DNA from 3 places in the Tumebacillus amylolyticus genome. Region 1 is predicted to be linked to each of the others. Evidence: predicted binding sites of a transcription regulator. Region 1 holds the regulator's gene; each other region holds the start of a gene.
What was found. The regulator LexA, encoded in region 1, represses DNA repair genes until DNA is damaged. The targets are predictions, from matches to a motif close to CGAACATATGTTCG.
Positions count from the first base shown of each region.

Region 1 (4,784 bases):
GGGGCACGCCGTGCGTTGTCGGCATCATCGGTACGTTGACGACCAATGTCCACCCGCGCAGCCGGCAGAGTCCGGCCAACTCCTCCACCCACTCCGCCAAGTGCTCCCGATCGCTCTCCTCCACGTCGACCCAATCGAGCCAGATGCCATCCAGCCCATATCGTGCATACGTGTACTCGACCGCTTCCAGCAAGTGTTTTCGATAGACGGTCATCGCTTGGTGAATGGTCTGTCGGGCATTGACATCGGAAGGATAGTAGAGGTTGGTCAGCGTCGCGATCACCTGCACCCCGCGCTCACGAGCTGTGCGCAACACCGATTCAATCTGTGCTTCTCCCGCGTAAGACTGCAACCGCCACGGTTCATCCGGCGCGACTTGGAACCAAAGTGGGAAGATTCCGCTCAAACCGTCTGCCCCGGTCTTGACCAAAGCCCGCTCACTTCCGGGATAGACACCCTCTGCCGCTGTATAGGCGGCAAACGCAAAGCGCGGGATGCGTGGCCGTTGAACTGGGGACGCTTTCACAGGCGGCTCGGCCACAGCTTTGGGCTTTGGCACTTGCAAGATTCGGCCGGGGGTCAGCACCGTGTCCAAGGACAGCTGATTCAGCCGGGCGATGGTCGCCGTCGTCGTTCGATAACGATTTGCGATAGATGACAGTGTGTCACCCTCCCGTACGATCACGTAGTGCAACTGCGTCGTGGATATGACCCCCACCTCCTCTTGATCTCCGTTCCACGTACGTGAATTTACTTTTGAATGGGAGACAACTTCGCGCGGATCGGACCCCATGACGCCGGGTCCTCCAATCCAAGTCGCCAGTGCAGGATACCGCCAAGGTGAAACCTGCGCACGAGGTCGAGCTTCAGCGACAGACTGCGAGCGTCCTCATACCAGACATGATGCAGTTCCCCACGCCCGTCTGTATAGTCGAAATGCGGCACGCGGTACGAGGGATGAAACTGAGCGGTCGCGTTGTGTTGACGGCGCAGACGTTGCACCGCTTCAAAAGACAGGGCCCGCGCGCCCGGACGATTGTCCGTCCAGTCATAGCCGTACGCCGCGATGCCTAACAAGATCTTGCGAGACGGGACACCCGTGTCGATCGCCAACCGCACCGTACGCTCCACCCAGGGAATCGATGCGACCGGGCCGGGTGTGCCTTGGTTGGCTTTGTGCTCGTCGTAGGTCATAATCCCGAGATAGTCGACGCTCGTCGCCAAACCCGGATAGTCGAAGTCCATCGAAAACGGCTGGTGATGCGCATCGCCCAACACACAGACGACGAGAAGTTTCCCCTGCTCATGCAGACGTGCCGCCAACTCGCGAACGAAGGACGTGTAATTCGCCGTATCCCCCGGTTTCAAACGTTCAAAGTCGAGGTTCACACCATCAAAACCATACTCTTCGACCGTGTGCAGGATGTTTCGGATCAAAATCGCCCGGTTGGCCGTGATGGCACTGTGCAAGACCTGCGTGCGCGACGCTCCGGGCCGCTTTTCGGTGTTGTGAAGGGACGCCAAGACCTTCACACCCCGCCCGTGTGCATCTCCGATCAACGTTCGGATCGTCGCCGGTGTCACGCGAGACTTGATTTGTCCGGCAGCGCCGAGGTTCAGATCAAACCAATACGGCGCAATCGCCGACAAGAGCCCGGCATGCTGATGAAACGAGTTCTGGCTGCCCGGTAAACTCACGCCCATCGGCCCTGCATGAAAGCCCAGCACAAACTGCTGACCGGCTTTCGGTTCTCGAGGGTCCCACGCTCTCGTCATGACTTTCACGACGTCGCCCTGCGCGAACCCTTGCATTCCGGGGTTGAGCCGGCGCAACTCCTCCGCCGTACATCCATAGCGCGCTGCAAGATCATCCAATGTCTCTCCTGCCTTGACGACGACAAAGGTGACCCGTGTTCCCTCCATCATCCGTACCCCCGTTCTTGGTGTTCTGTCGACACTATCCTATGCAGGCGATGGTCGATGTGAAAGCCGTCCAAGAACAAGAACATATGTTCTGTTTCTATCATAATGACGTCTATCTGTTCTTGTCAAGAAAAAACAAGAACTCATGTTTGTATCTAGTACCAGTGTGTGGTATAATTTCTGCTATAAACTAACATCGAACATATTTTCCCATTGATATACATCACGACTGGATATGAGGAGTTGTTCTGCCAATGCTGAAGCTGTCTAAGCGTCAACAGGAAATCATGGATTTCATCAAGAACGAAGTGCGGGCCAAGGGATATCCGCCGTCTGTCCGGGAGATCGGCGAAGCGGTCGGCTTGGCTTCGAGTTCTACTGTACACGGACATCTGGCTCGTCTGGAGCAGAAAGGCCTGATCCGCCGCGACCCCACCAAACCGCGCGCGATTGAAGTGCTCGATCTGGAAGCAGACACAGAGAGCGGCCGTTTCGAATACTCGACCGTCATGGCTCCGATCATCGGGAAAGTCACAGCGGGTCAGCCGATCACTGCGATTGAGAACGTTGAGGACTACTTCCCGCTGCCGACTTCGTTCGTCGGCGATTCGTCCGTGTTCCTGCTGAATGTCTCGGGAGATTCGATGATCGACGCCGGGATCTTCGACGGCGACCTCGTGATCGTCCGTCAACAGGCGACGGCAAACAACGGTGAAATCGTCGTCGCAATGACCGAAGACGATGAAGCGACCGTCAAACGCTTCTATAAGGAAGCCGATCACATCCGCCTCCAACCGGAGAACCCCTCGCTTCAACCGATGCGCTACAACAACGTCACCATCTTGGGCAAAGTCGTCGGCATCTTCCGCCACATCGACTAAGCACATCCTACGCCCGACTACCCTCTATACGTGAAAAAACGACCCTGTCGCCTTTGCCGACAGGGCCGTTCTTTTCCCGAGGTGCGTTCCTCTCCTCTACACCTCGTACAATCCCCTTTTCTGATGCTATTCTTTACGCCCGAAGTTCTCCTGCGATGTACGTCGCTCGAGCTTGCCGTGCCTCATCCAGCCACACAAAGTCCGCGTCGTATCCAACTGCGAGTGCCCCTTTGCGCCCTTGCAAACCAAGGACCGCCGCAGGCGTGGTGGAAGCCATCGCCACAGCTTTCTCCAGCGGAGCGTGCCCGAGTTCAACCATGTTGCGCACCGCACGATCGAGTGTCAACGTGCTGCCCGCCAATGTTCCGTCCACCAAGCGGGCTTCACCTCCGACCATGTACACATTCTGTCCGCCAAGGTCATATTCACCGTCCGCCATCCCGACGGCACGCATGCCGTCACTGACCAGCACGAGACGTTCTTGTCCTTTGACTTTGTAGAGAATGTTCATCACCGCCGGATGCACGTGTACCCCGTCCGCAATCAACTCTGTCGTCAAGTCATCATGGTACAGAGCGGCCCCGACCACGCCGGGCTCGCGATGATGCAAGCCGCGCATCGCATTGCAGCAGTGCGTCACATGTTGGAGTCCGTGTGCCATCGCACTTGTTACTTCATCGAACGTCGCATCGGAGTGTCCTACGGAGACCCGCACGCCTTGTTCGCTCAGGTACGCAATCACCTCAGCCGCCTCCGGATGTTCAGGCGCAAGAGTCACCAGTTTCAGCAACCCCTGCCCCGCTTCCACCAGCCGCTGTGCATCGCGCAACAACGGGCGAATGACATGCGATTCGTTTTGCGCGCCTTTGTAACGCAGGTTGATCCACGGCCCTTCCAAGTGAACCCCGAGCAAGGATGCCCCAACCGGTTCACGACGAGCAAATTCTGCACACGTGCGGAGCACGCTGAGGAGATGCTCCAAGTCCCCGGTCAAAGTCGTCGCGAGAAACCCGGTGACGCCATACGTCGCCAAGCCTCGCGAGATCGTCTCCAAAGCCTCCAAACTTCCATCCATCACGTCCGACCCATGCACCCCATGCACATGCAAGTCCAGATACCCCGGCACGAGAATCCCCGTCTCATACACGGCATCCGGCACGTCTCCGTCACGCAGCGGCCCGACATACGTGAATCGTCCGTCTTCGCAGACCAGCACTTGATCGTCGTGGAACTTCCCTTCGATCAGCGCTCGGCCTTGCAAGATGTGTTTCTTCATTAATAGTCCTCCTCAGAAAAAACGGCTGCATGCAGGTTCCGCCGCCAAACCGCGAGATCGGACGGAGTTGGATGCAAGCGATTGGTCAACGAGACAACCACCAGACCCGACACCGGATCTACCCAGACAGCCGTACCCGTAAACCCTGTATGACCGAAAACATGCGGCAAAAATGTCTCACCTGCCCAGACACCCATCTCCCAGCCAAGTCCTCTCGACAGCCCCAAACCTGCCGTGTGATTTGTCGTTGCCAACTGCACAAGCTCCGGCGTGAGGAACCCTCGCCCGCCTGCCGCCCACATTTGCGCGTAACGGGCCACGTCCGCCACCGTTGAGAACAACCCGGCGTGACCGCTGACTCCGCTCAGTCCATAGTGGCAATTGCCATCGTTCACCGCTCCGCAAATCGTCTGTGCCCGCCATGGGAACCGTTCGATCTCCGCGTCTGTCGCATAGTCTCGGCACATCGTCCGTTCGATGGCGTTCCCCACTTCAGTGGCAACGACATTTTTTCCCGCTGGATGATAGCCTGTGTCTACCATTCCCAGAACTCCAAACGCTTGTTCGCGAGCGATATCCTCGAGCGGTTTCTGCCAGATGTCCTCCAACACGAAGCCGAGCAAGATCATGCCGAGATCGGAGTAGAGGGCCCGAGTCCCTGGTTCGTACACCAAAGTCTCGGCCTCGATCCGCGTGCGATAGTC
Region 1 covers NZ_JAEQNB010000006.1:189,709-194,492, reverse strand. Annotated here, with positions in the region: gene JJB07_RS18645 (glycosyl hydrolase family 18 protein) at 1-718, opposite strand, end outside; gene JJB07_RS18640 (LysM peptidoglycan-binding domain-containing protein) at 751-1,926, opposite strand; gene lexA (transcriptional repressor LexA) at 2,178-2,804, shown strand; gene nagA (N-acetylglucosamine-6-phosphate deacetylase) at 2,938-4,080, opposite strand; gene JJB07_RS18625 (serine hydrolase domain-containing protein) at 4,080-4,784, opposite strand, start outside.

Region 2 (4,784 bases), on a different contig from region 1:
CCTCTCCCTGGGCATGGCTTTGGGAGAAGCTCGGCGGCGGACGCAAGCGAGCGCATGCGACCTATCACGAACAATCGTAACTAGAGAAAGTGGAGGATTCGTCATGGACATTACCACACTGCTTGGTTTAATTCTCGGCATTGGGGGCCTGTTAGGCGGCTTCATGGGTGAGGGCGGGGAACTGGGTGCTCTGTTATCTCCGACCGCAGCTCTCATCGTATTCGGCGGGACGTTCGGCGCGGTCATGTTGGCCACGCCAATGGAACAGTTGAAGGAACTTCCGAAGATCATCAAGGTCGCCTTCACCTACAAACCGAAAGACCCGATGGACACGATCACCGAACTGGTGTCGCTGGCGACCACCGCCCGTCGCGAAGGGATTCTCGCGCTCGAGGAGAAGATCGAGACCTATGACGACGAATTCTTCAAAAACGGCATTCGCCTCGTCGTCGACGGCGTCGACCCGGACCTCGTGCGCAGCATGTTGGAAACCGAATTGTCGTTCATCGAATCCCGTCACGAAAAAGGCGCGCAACCGTTCGATCAAGCGGGCGGTTTCGCACCGACGATGGGGATTATCGGGACCGTAATGGGTCTCGTCCACGTACTTGGCAACCTGTCGGACGTCAACTCCCTCGGCCCGCAGATCGCAACTGCATTTATCGCTACTTTGTACGGCGTGGCCTCGGCGAACGTCATCTACCTGCCGATCGGCACCAAGTTGAAAAACCGCACCAAACAGGAAGTTCTGATCCGCGAGCTGATGATCGAAGGCATCCTGTCGATCCAAGCGGGCGAGAACCCGAACATCCTCGGACAGAAACTCAAGGCGTTCTTGGCGCCGAAACTGCGTGATCCTAAGGCAGAGGTAGGGGAAGCCAATGTCGAGTCGGCGTAAGAAAAATCACGGCGGCGCGCACGAGAACCATGAACGCTGGCTGATCACCTATTCCGACTTGATCACCTTGCTCATGATCTTCTTCGTCATCATGTACGCCATGTCGTCCATCGACCAATCGAAGTTCGATTCGCTCTCGGTGTCGCTGAACAAAGCCCTCAAAGCGAGCAACCAAATTCAGTTGCAGAACATGGGGCAAACCGGTCTGGTCTCGCGTCGTCCGGAATCGAACACTCCGAACCAACAACCGACCAAAGACCCCAAAGCGGCGGCTCAGCAAGAACAGGAGCAGCAAAAGCTCGACGACCTCAAAAAGCAAATCGAGAAGTTCGTCAACGACAACGGCCTCGCCGGTCAGATCAACGTGCTGGAGAATGCCAAGGGTGTGCAGATTACGCTCTCCGATGCGGCGCTGTACGACTCCGGTCGTGCGGAACTCAAGCCGGAAGCGCAGAAACTGCTCGGCGGGATGTCGCAATTCTTGAGCATTCTGCCCAACGAGATCGCCGTCGAAGGTCACACCGACAACGTGCCGATGACCTCCGGACGCTTCCCGTCGAACTGGGAGTTGTCTTCGCAACGTGCGATCAACGTCCTGCATTTCTTCGAAGGCACGGGCGTTCAACATGAACGCTTGCATGCTGTCGGCTATGCGGACACCGTTCCGCTCGTGGCGAACGATTCGGACGAGCACCGTGCGCAAAACCGTCGAGTGAACTTGATCGTCATGCGCAAGTACCAGATGAACTCGATCTCGCCGCTCGACCCGGAAGGCACGACGCAACCGATCCAACAATAGAATCGCAGTTTCGGAAAAAGGTGAGAGCCCGGCTCTCACCTTTTTTACGTATGTACGTTCGGTTTTCGTGTATAATGGAACTTGATAGAAATGGAGGTGCCTTCTTCGATGGAACGTGAGAACATTCAATTCAAACTGGCATCCGAATACGAACCGCGCGGGGACCAACCGAAAGCCATTGCACAACTTGTGGAAGGGCTGAAGTCCGGGAGCAAACACCAGACCTTGCTCGGTGCGACCGGTACGGGCAAGACATTCACGATGGCCAACGTCATCTCGCAAGTGAACAGACCGACCCTGATCATGGCGCACAACAAAACTCTCGCGGCGCAATTGCACGCAGAGTTCAAGGAGTTTTTCCCGGACAACGCTGTGGAGTATTTTGTTTCCTACTACGACTACTACCAACCGGAAGCGTACATCCCGTCTTCCGATACTTTTATTGAGAAGGATGCGAAGATCAACGACGAGATCGACAAACTGCGCCACAGCGCCACGATGGCCCTGTTGGAGCGCCGAGATGTCATCGTCGTGGCTTCCGTCTCTTCCATTTACGGCTTGGGTTCGCCGGAAGAGTACGGCAAATTCGTCCTGTCCTTGCGACCGGGCATGGAGAAGCCGCGCGACGAAGTGCTGCGCAAGCTCGTCGACATGCAGTACGAGCGCAACGACATCAACTTCCAACGCGGGACGTTCCGTGTGCGCGGAGACGTGGTGGAGATCTTCCCCGTGTCGCGCTCGGAGCAGGCCGTGCGCGTGGAATTTTTCGGCGACGAGATCGACCGCATCACCGAAGTGGATACCGTGACCGGCGAAATTCTCGGCACGCGCAACCACGTCTCGATCTATCCGGCGTCTCACTTTGTCACGTCCGGTGACAATTTGCAACGCGCCGTCGCAGAGATTCGCGAGGAGTTGGAAGCCCAACTGACCGCGTTGCGCGATGCCGGGAAGCTGCTGGAAGCCCAGCGGTTGGAACAGCGCACGAACTACGACATCGAGATGATGCTGGAGATCGGGTTCTGCTCCGGCATCGAGAACTACTCGCGCCACATGGAGGGTCGTCCGCCGGGCAGTGCGCCGCACACGCTGTTCGACTTTTTCCCGGAAGACTACTTGCTGATCATCGACGAGTCGCATGTCACGATCCCGCAGATCGGCGGCATGTTCAACGGGGACCAAGCGCGCAAAAACATGCTGGTCGACCACGGCTTCCGTCTGCCGTCGGCGAAAGACAACCGCCCGATGAAGTTCGAGGAGTTCGAGAACAAAGTCAACCAAGCGATCTACGTATCGGCGACACCGAGCGCCTACGAAGCGGACCACAGCACCCAAGTGGTCGAGCAGATCATCCGTCCGACAGGCTTGCTCGACCCGGTGATCCACGTGCGCCCGATCAAAGGCCAGATCGACGACATGGTCGGCGAGATCAACAAGCGCATCGCCAAAGACGAGCGCGTCCTCGTCACCACCCTCACGAAAAAAATGGCCGAGGACCTCACCGACTACCTCAAGGAATTGGGGATCAAAGTGCGCTATCTGCACTCCGATATCAAGACGATTGAGCGGATGATGATCTTGCGCGACCTGCGTCTGGGTGTATTCGACGTGCTGATCGGGATCAACTTGCTGCGCGAAGGCTTGGACTTGCCGGAAGTCTCGCTGGTCACGATCCTCGACGCCGACAAAGAGGGCTTCCTGCGTGCCGAGCGCTCGCTGATCCAGACCATCGGTCGCGCCGCGCGTAACGCAGGCGGCGAAGTCATCATGTACGCGGACAAAATGACCAAGTCGATGGACATCGCGATCCGAGAAACGGAACGCCGTCGCAAGATCCAGATGGAGTTCAACGAGAAGCACGGCATCACCCCGACCACCGTCAACAAAAAAGTCCGCGACGTCATCGAAGCGGTCGCCACCGCCGAGAAGGAATCGTTCATCATCGAAAAAGGCGTCGACAAGATGTCCAAAAAAGACCGCGAGCAACTGATCCTGAAGCTGGAACAAGAAATGAAGGACGCCGCCAAAGCGTTGCAGTTCGAACGTGCCGCCGAGTTGCGCGACATCATTTTGGAATTGAAAGCCTCGTAAACCTGAAACGTAAACGTTGGAAGACCGACCCATTGAACGACTGGGTCGGTTTTTTTTGTTCGACAATAGAAAAAAATCGCTCTCAAAACGTCTCGTGGAGGCATACACGGAAAAAGAGGGAGGAAATAGAGGGGAATGACGGATCAGCCCTACGCCGAAGTGAGTTTTGCACGGGGTCGGAACCAGATCGGGTTGCGCGTGGATTGGGCATCAAGTAGAACGGCTACAATGTGAAATTGAGTATACTTTCGTATTTGAGTAAAGTGGTAATTTTAACTGAAAAACTTTATTATTGTGGTTGAAGCGGAGGTGTAAACGTGGTAAATTGAAACCACGGAAACAAATCAGAAAAATTAAATTAAGCGATAATAAGGGGCTGAAACGAAATGCCTGTCTAGCGTGTAACGCAAACAGGCACGCTCCCCCTGTTGGAAAAAATAATTGAATTTTCAGGCTTTGAAAGGAGGTGAAAACAATGGAAAAATTCAAAGGCTTGGAAGTTACCGGTTTGGAAGTCATGGACCTGAATGATGCAATGGCTCTGCCGGAAACGGCTGCATCCTCCGGTTCCTCCTCTTCCAACACTTGCTCCACCTGCGGTTCCTCCTCCTGCTGTGCTCTGGAAGAATCGATGTAAGAACACCGCATCACCTCGAGTCAACGAGTGATGTGGCACGAGGTTGCCTCCTTGTGTCGCATCACCCATTGACAGGGGCCGACAGATTCGTTTTTGTAAAACAGGATTGATACATAGTTGAGTGTATTTTCTGTCAAGTCAGAAAATATAAATTTTTAATCTTGAATATGCGGATTGGACATGGTAAATTGAGGGTAACTAAACACCTCGATGAATTAGATTTAACCCTAACAGGTGATCTGATTAAACACCGTGACAAACGCGCAACGCAAACAGACACGCCGCCCCTGTTGGAACGGTGTGCCTGGGACCTCTCAGATTGAAAGGAGGTGAAAACAATGGAAAAATTCAAAGGCTTG
Region 2 covers NZ_JAEQNB010000002.1:613,160-617,943, reverse strand. Annotated here, with positions in the region: gene JJB07_RS09950 (PDZ domain-containing protein) at 1-80, shown strand, start outside; gene JJB07_RS09945 (flagellar motor protein) at 104-898, shown strand; gene JJB07_RS09940 (flagellar motor protein MotB) at 882-1,697, shown strand; gene uvrB (excinuclease ABC subunit UvrB) at 1,806-3,788, shown strand; gene JJB07_RS09930 (thiazolylpeptide-type bacteriocin) at 4,264-4,425, shown strand; gene JJB07_RS09925 (thiazolylpeptide-type bacteriocin) at 4,764-4,784, shown strand, end outside.
Region 2: uvrB (excinuclease ABC subunit UvrB) is a predicted target of LexA. The motif match lies at 1,745-1,758, and genes of this name have one in related genera.

Region 3 (4,784 bases), 160 kb from region 1:
GATCAACGCGGCGACCAGATCGGTCACGGACGTCAGATGCCCGAAGAAAGTGAACTTCCCGAGATCCAAGCGCACCAACAAGAAAAACATCACGATGGGTACCAAGGAGATCCTGGCTAAAGTAATTCGATTAGCCAGATTGAACTTCACCCTAGACAGCCTCCCCCGAGAGGTCAAAATCGAACGCGTGCGTGACGCGAACTTTGATCATATCCCCGACTTTGGCGTCGGAATTTGCCACGAAGACGAGACCGTCGATGTCGCGGGCGTCAAATTGAGTACGGCCGACGCGGACGGAAGGGTCTTCCTCGTCAAACTTCTCAATCAACACGTCGAGCACTTCGCCGACATGGCGAGCTTGACGGCTTGCAGCCACTTCGCGCGCTACTTCCATCAAAATATTCGAGCGGCGCTCTTTGATTTCGTCCGGGACTTGAGCCGCAAATTCTGCAGACGGCGTCCCTTCCTCCGGCGAGTAGGTGAACACACCGATGTGATCAAATTCCAGTTCGCGAACAAAGTTGCAGAGGTTCTCAAAGTCTTCATCGGTCTCGCCCGGGAACCCGACGATAATCGACGTGCGCAGCGCAACATTCGGCACGCGCTCACGGATTTTTTTGACCAATTTGCGCACGCCCGCTTGGTGGCCCGGACGTTGCATCGACTTCAAGATGTGGTCTTCGGAATGTTGCAACGGCATGTCGATGTACTTCGCCACACGATCGTAAGAAGCGATGGCATCGATGACTTCATCGGTGAAGAAGCCCGGGTATGCGTAGTGCAGGCGAACCCAGTGCAGACCTTCGACATTGTTCAACGCTTCCAGCAGATCAGCCAGACGGCGTTGTTTGTAGATGTCGATGCCGTAGTCGGTGGTGTCTTGCGCGATCAAGATGATTTCCTTGACGCCTTGCGCAACCAGTTGTTCTGCTTCGGAGACGATCGATTCAATCGGGCGCGAACGCAATTTGCCGCGCATCGTCGGGATGATGCAGAACGTGCAAGCATGGTTGCAACCTTCCGCAATCTTGATGTACGCCGAAATGTTGCCCGACGTATGAACGCGCGGGGTGTTCTCGTCATAGAGGTAGATCGGGTTGCCCGCAGAGAAGAACTGCGGACGGGAACCGGTCAACGATTCCTCGATCAAATCGGTGATCTGAATGAAGTCTTGCGTGCCGACGATGCCGTCGATCTCCGGAATTTCCGTCATCAACTCGTCTTTGTAGCGCTGCGCCATGCAACCTGCTACGAGAACGGATTTGACGTTGGCGGTTTCTTTGAGGTTCGCCATTTGCAAGATCGTTTCAACCGACTCCGCCTTCGCATCGTCGATAAAACCACAGGTGTTGACGACCACGACGTCTGCGTCTTCTGCGTTTTCAACAATCGTGTAGTCCTGACCTTGGACAATCCCCATCATGACTTCAGAGTCTACGAGATTTTTTTCACAACCAAGAGTTACAAAGTGGATCTTTTGTACAGTTTTTTGCGTCACAGTGCTGTATCCTCCATCTATCGCCTACTGGCGCTGACCTATTAAGACATGCTGTCAATAGTATAAACCATGTAAGAATGGGTGTCAAAAAACAAACAGGGTCCCCCGTCGACGGGGCCCTGTTTGTGTTGCTCAGCGATAGTTGGTGAATTGCAGATCAATCGGCAAGTCGCTGTTTCGAACCAGTTGGATCACAGCTTGCAGATCGTCGCGGCTCTTGCCGGTGACGCGCACTTGATCGCCTTGAACGGACGCTTGGACTTTGAGTTTGGAGTCCTTGATGAGTTTGATGATCTTCTTGGCGTTGTCTTGGTCGAGGCCCTGCTTGAGTTTCGCCACTTGGCGCACGGTACCGCCCGACGCCGGTTCGATTTTCCCGAAGTCGAGCGACTTCAAGGAGATGCCGCGCTTGATCATCTTGGTTTCCAAGATGTCGATCACCGACTTCAATTTGAAGTCGTCGTCGCTTGCGATTGTGATGTCTTTCTCGCCCAGCTCAATGGAACTCTTGCTGTTTTTAAAATCAAAGCGGCCGATCATTTCCTTGACCGCTTGGTTCACCGCGTTGTCCATTTCTTGCATGTTGATCTCGCTGACGATATCAAAGGACGGGTCCTTCGCCATCGATATCTCCTCCTGTCTGTTGTTGCTTATGTATTGTCACTCATTATACCAGTGCCACGTGTTTCCTGCAAAATAGCTCTTTACACGAATACACGTTCGGGTTTAGAATACGAACAAATGTACTGGGGAACAATTGTTCTGAGAACGTTCGTTCCCACTTGCAAAGAGTCTGAATTTGGAGGGAAGCGGGATGGCGGAATCATTCCCATCACTTGGCGTCGTCAAGACCGTTCTGATCATGCACCTGTTGCGTCAGCAGATCGAGGCTGATCTAGCCCTGTTGGCGTCCGCTCCCCTGGGGTTGTCATCTTGTTTGATCGAACGACTGCAAAATTTGCACGGTCTGCTACTCACACGAATCGCCGAACACAAGCGTCTCTTGCGCCGCCACAGTGTTCGCGTCATTGAACAACAAAAAAACAGCGTGGACTTCACGATTGCCTATATGGAACGCGGCTATCGGGTCCAGCACTGTTTCTTACTTGCAACATTGCACGCCGAATCTGAAATTCTCTTCAAAACCCTTCTCGAAGGAGGCAGAGCATGAACGGCAAACGCGAACTTCGGCTCGCACGGGCCCTCTATCAATTGACAATGTACTTCGAATCGCTTCGCCAACCCTTAGACCTTGGAGAGTTGTACCGCCTGACGTATGGCGAACTGTGGCAAGATGCACCGGGAGCACTCTGGCTGGAGCATCTGGCACAGGATGATTATGTCGTCGTCGGGATGGAGGAGTTCCATACGTTGGAAACGATCTTCAAGACCATGGACAAGTCAGGTCTTGGCTTGCTTCTCGATACGATTGCGGAAGAGACCGCTTCTTTGGGAATTCATTGGGGAGTTCGGTACTTTGGCACCTTACGACGTCCCGATGACCCCAAATCGGATGCATGAAAAAAGGCCCCGGCCTCGAGACGAGCCCGAGGCCTGACCTTCGTGTGTTGCGCTTATTTTTTCTGAAACTCGTAGGTGTAGCCGCGCAATTGCGGTTCGAATGAGACGGGCAGGTCGTTCATCTTGAGCGTGATGAACTTCGACTTGCCGGTGAGGACGGCGATATCCTTCGTCGCGGTCCACGTACGGCTCTCCCCCACTTTGACGATGCCGGTCTCCACCACTTTGCCGTCAGCCGTCACCTGTATCCAACAATTGTCTTGCGCGGTCAGCACGAGAGACAAGTTGTCAGTATTGCCCACCGCATAGAGCGTGCGGTTGCTTTCCTTGGCAGACTGCGTTACGGTCGCCTGCGGTTTCGGTGGTTCGGGCTGCGGTTGAGGCGCCGGGGTCGGTGCGGGAGTCGGAGTCGGAGTGGCTTGCGTCGTGGGGGTAACGTCTTGCGCATTCGCCGTCGCTTGGGTTTGCGCTTGCCCGGTGTCTTTCGGGCTTTCGTTTTTCACGAGCAACACATACGCCGCCACCAACACGGCCAGCACGCCCACGCCTGCCACGATCTGCGGCAACAGACGCGAATTGCCAATCGACGACTTCGACACTTCGACCGTCGACGATTTCTTGGCCGCACGTCGCAAGGATTCGACGGGGGCTGTCTCGGACGACGTTTGAATGAGGTTATGACGCTCGAGAAGCTCCTGTCCGTTCATCCCCAAGTATTCGGCATAGCTCTTGATGAATCCGCGAGCATAGACGAGGCCCGGCAGGGCCGACAGGTCTCCCTGCTCAATCGCTTCCAGATAGCGGGTGCGAATTTTGGTGTCCTGTTGCACCTGTTCAAGCGTCAAGCCCTTCTGCTCACGCGCCTGTTTGATTTCTGTTCCGAGTTCCTGCACGTTGCACTACCTCCTTCGAGAGTCTCTGCTGTCGGTTTTAACTGATATCGAAGGATGAGAATCCGGTTTGAATCATCTGGTACGAGATCTCCTCGTCGGGGGTATTGCGCAATTCGATGATGCGGTCGAAGTGCTCCCAGCCAAACTCCGTCTCACGGACGAAGATATCCGGGTGTTCGATCACCTTCGGCGCTTCCAAGCGCATGATCTCCCGGACGAGAGAGCGATGCTGATCGTTGGCCCGATGCGTGGACACGATGCCATCCAACAGGAAGACCATGTTGTCAGCAAACATCTCGTCTTCGTCCAGACGTGTACGGATCGTCTGGCGCAACAGGGTCGACGAAACGAATGACCACCGCTTGTTCGCGTAGACAGACGCGGCGACAATCGACTCCGTTTTCCCCACGCGCGGCATCCCTCGGATTCCGATAACCTGATTGCCTTCCTTTTTTAGTAATTCCCCCAAAAAATCGACAAGAATTCCAAGTTGATCCCTCGTAAATTTATACGTCTTGGTATTCTCCGATGATTCGCGTTGGATGAACACACCATGACGCAGGGCCAATCGGTCCAACAACGTCGGTTGGCGCAACGCCGTCACCGTAATGTTCTCGACTTTGCGAAGCATAGAACGCAACGCGGAGATCTTCTGCCGGTCGTTTGTTGTCAAGAGGAAGCCGCGGTTGAATTCATCGACCCCGCTGACGGTGAGGATGTTGATCGAGAGCATCCCGAGCAACGATGCGATGTCACCGAGCAGACCTGGACGGTCTTTGTGAATGTGATATTCCAGATACCATTGTTCCAACGTAGACAACCCCTTTTCTCTCTCTACCAGGTCCCCGGTTTCAACGCACCAGAGGCGAGCT
Region 3 covers NZ_JAEQNB010000006.1:29,304-34,087, reverse strand. Annotated here, with positions in the region: gene pgsA (CDP-diacylglycerol--glycerol-3-phosphate 3-phosphatidyltransferase) at 1-150, opposite strand, end outside; gene rimO (30S ribosomal protein S12 methylthiotransferase RimO) at 152-1,498, opposite strand; gene JJB07_RS17830 (YajQ family cyclic di-GMP-binding protein) at 1,631-2,122, opposite strand; gene JJB07_RS17825 (YhjD family protein) at 2,313-2,669, shown strand; gene JJB07_RS17820 (hypothetical protein) at 2,666-3,019, shown strand; gene JJB07_RS17815 (RodZ domain-containing protein) at 3,073-3,912, opposite strand; gene JJB07_RS17810 (DUF3388 domain-containing protein) at 3,950-4,723, opposite strand; gene JJB07_RS24065 (type 1 periplasmic-binding domain-containing protein) at 4,747-4,784, opposite strand, start outside.
Region 3: JJB07_RS17825 (YhjD family protein) is a predicted target of LexA. The motif match lies at 2,208-2,221, and genes of this name have one in related genera.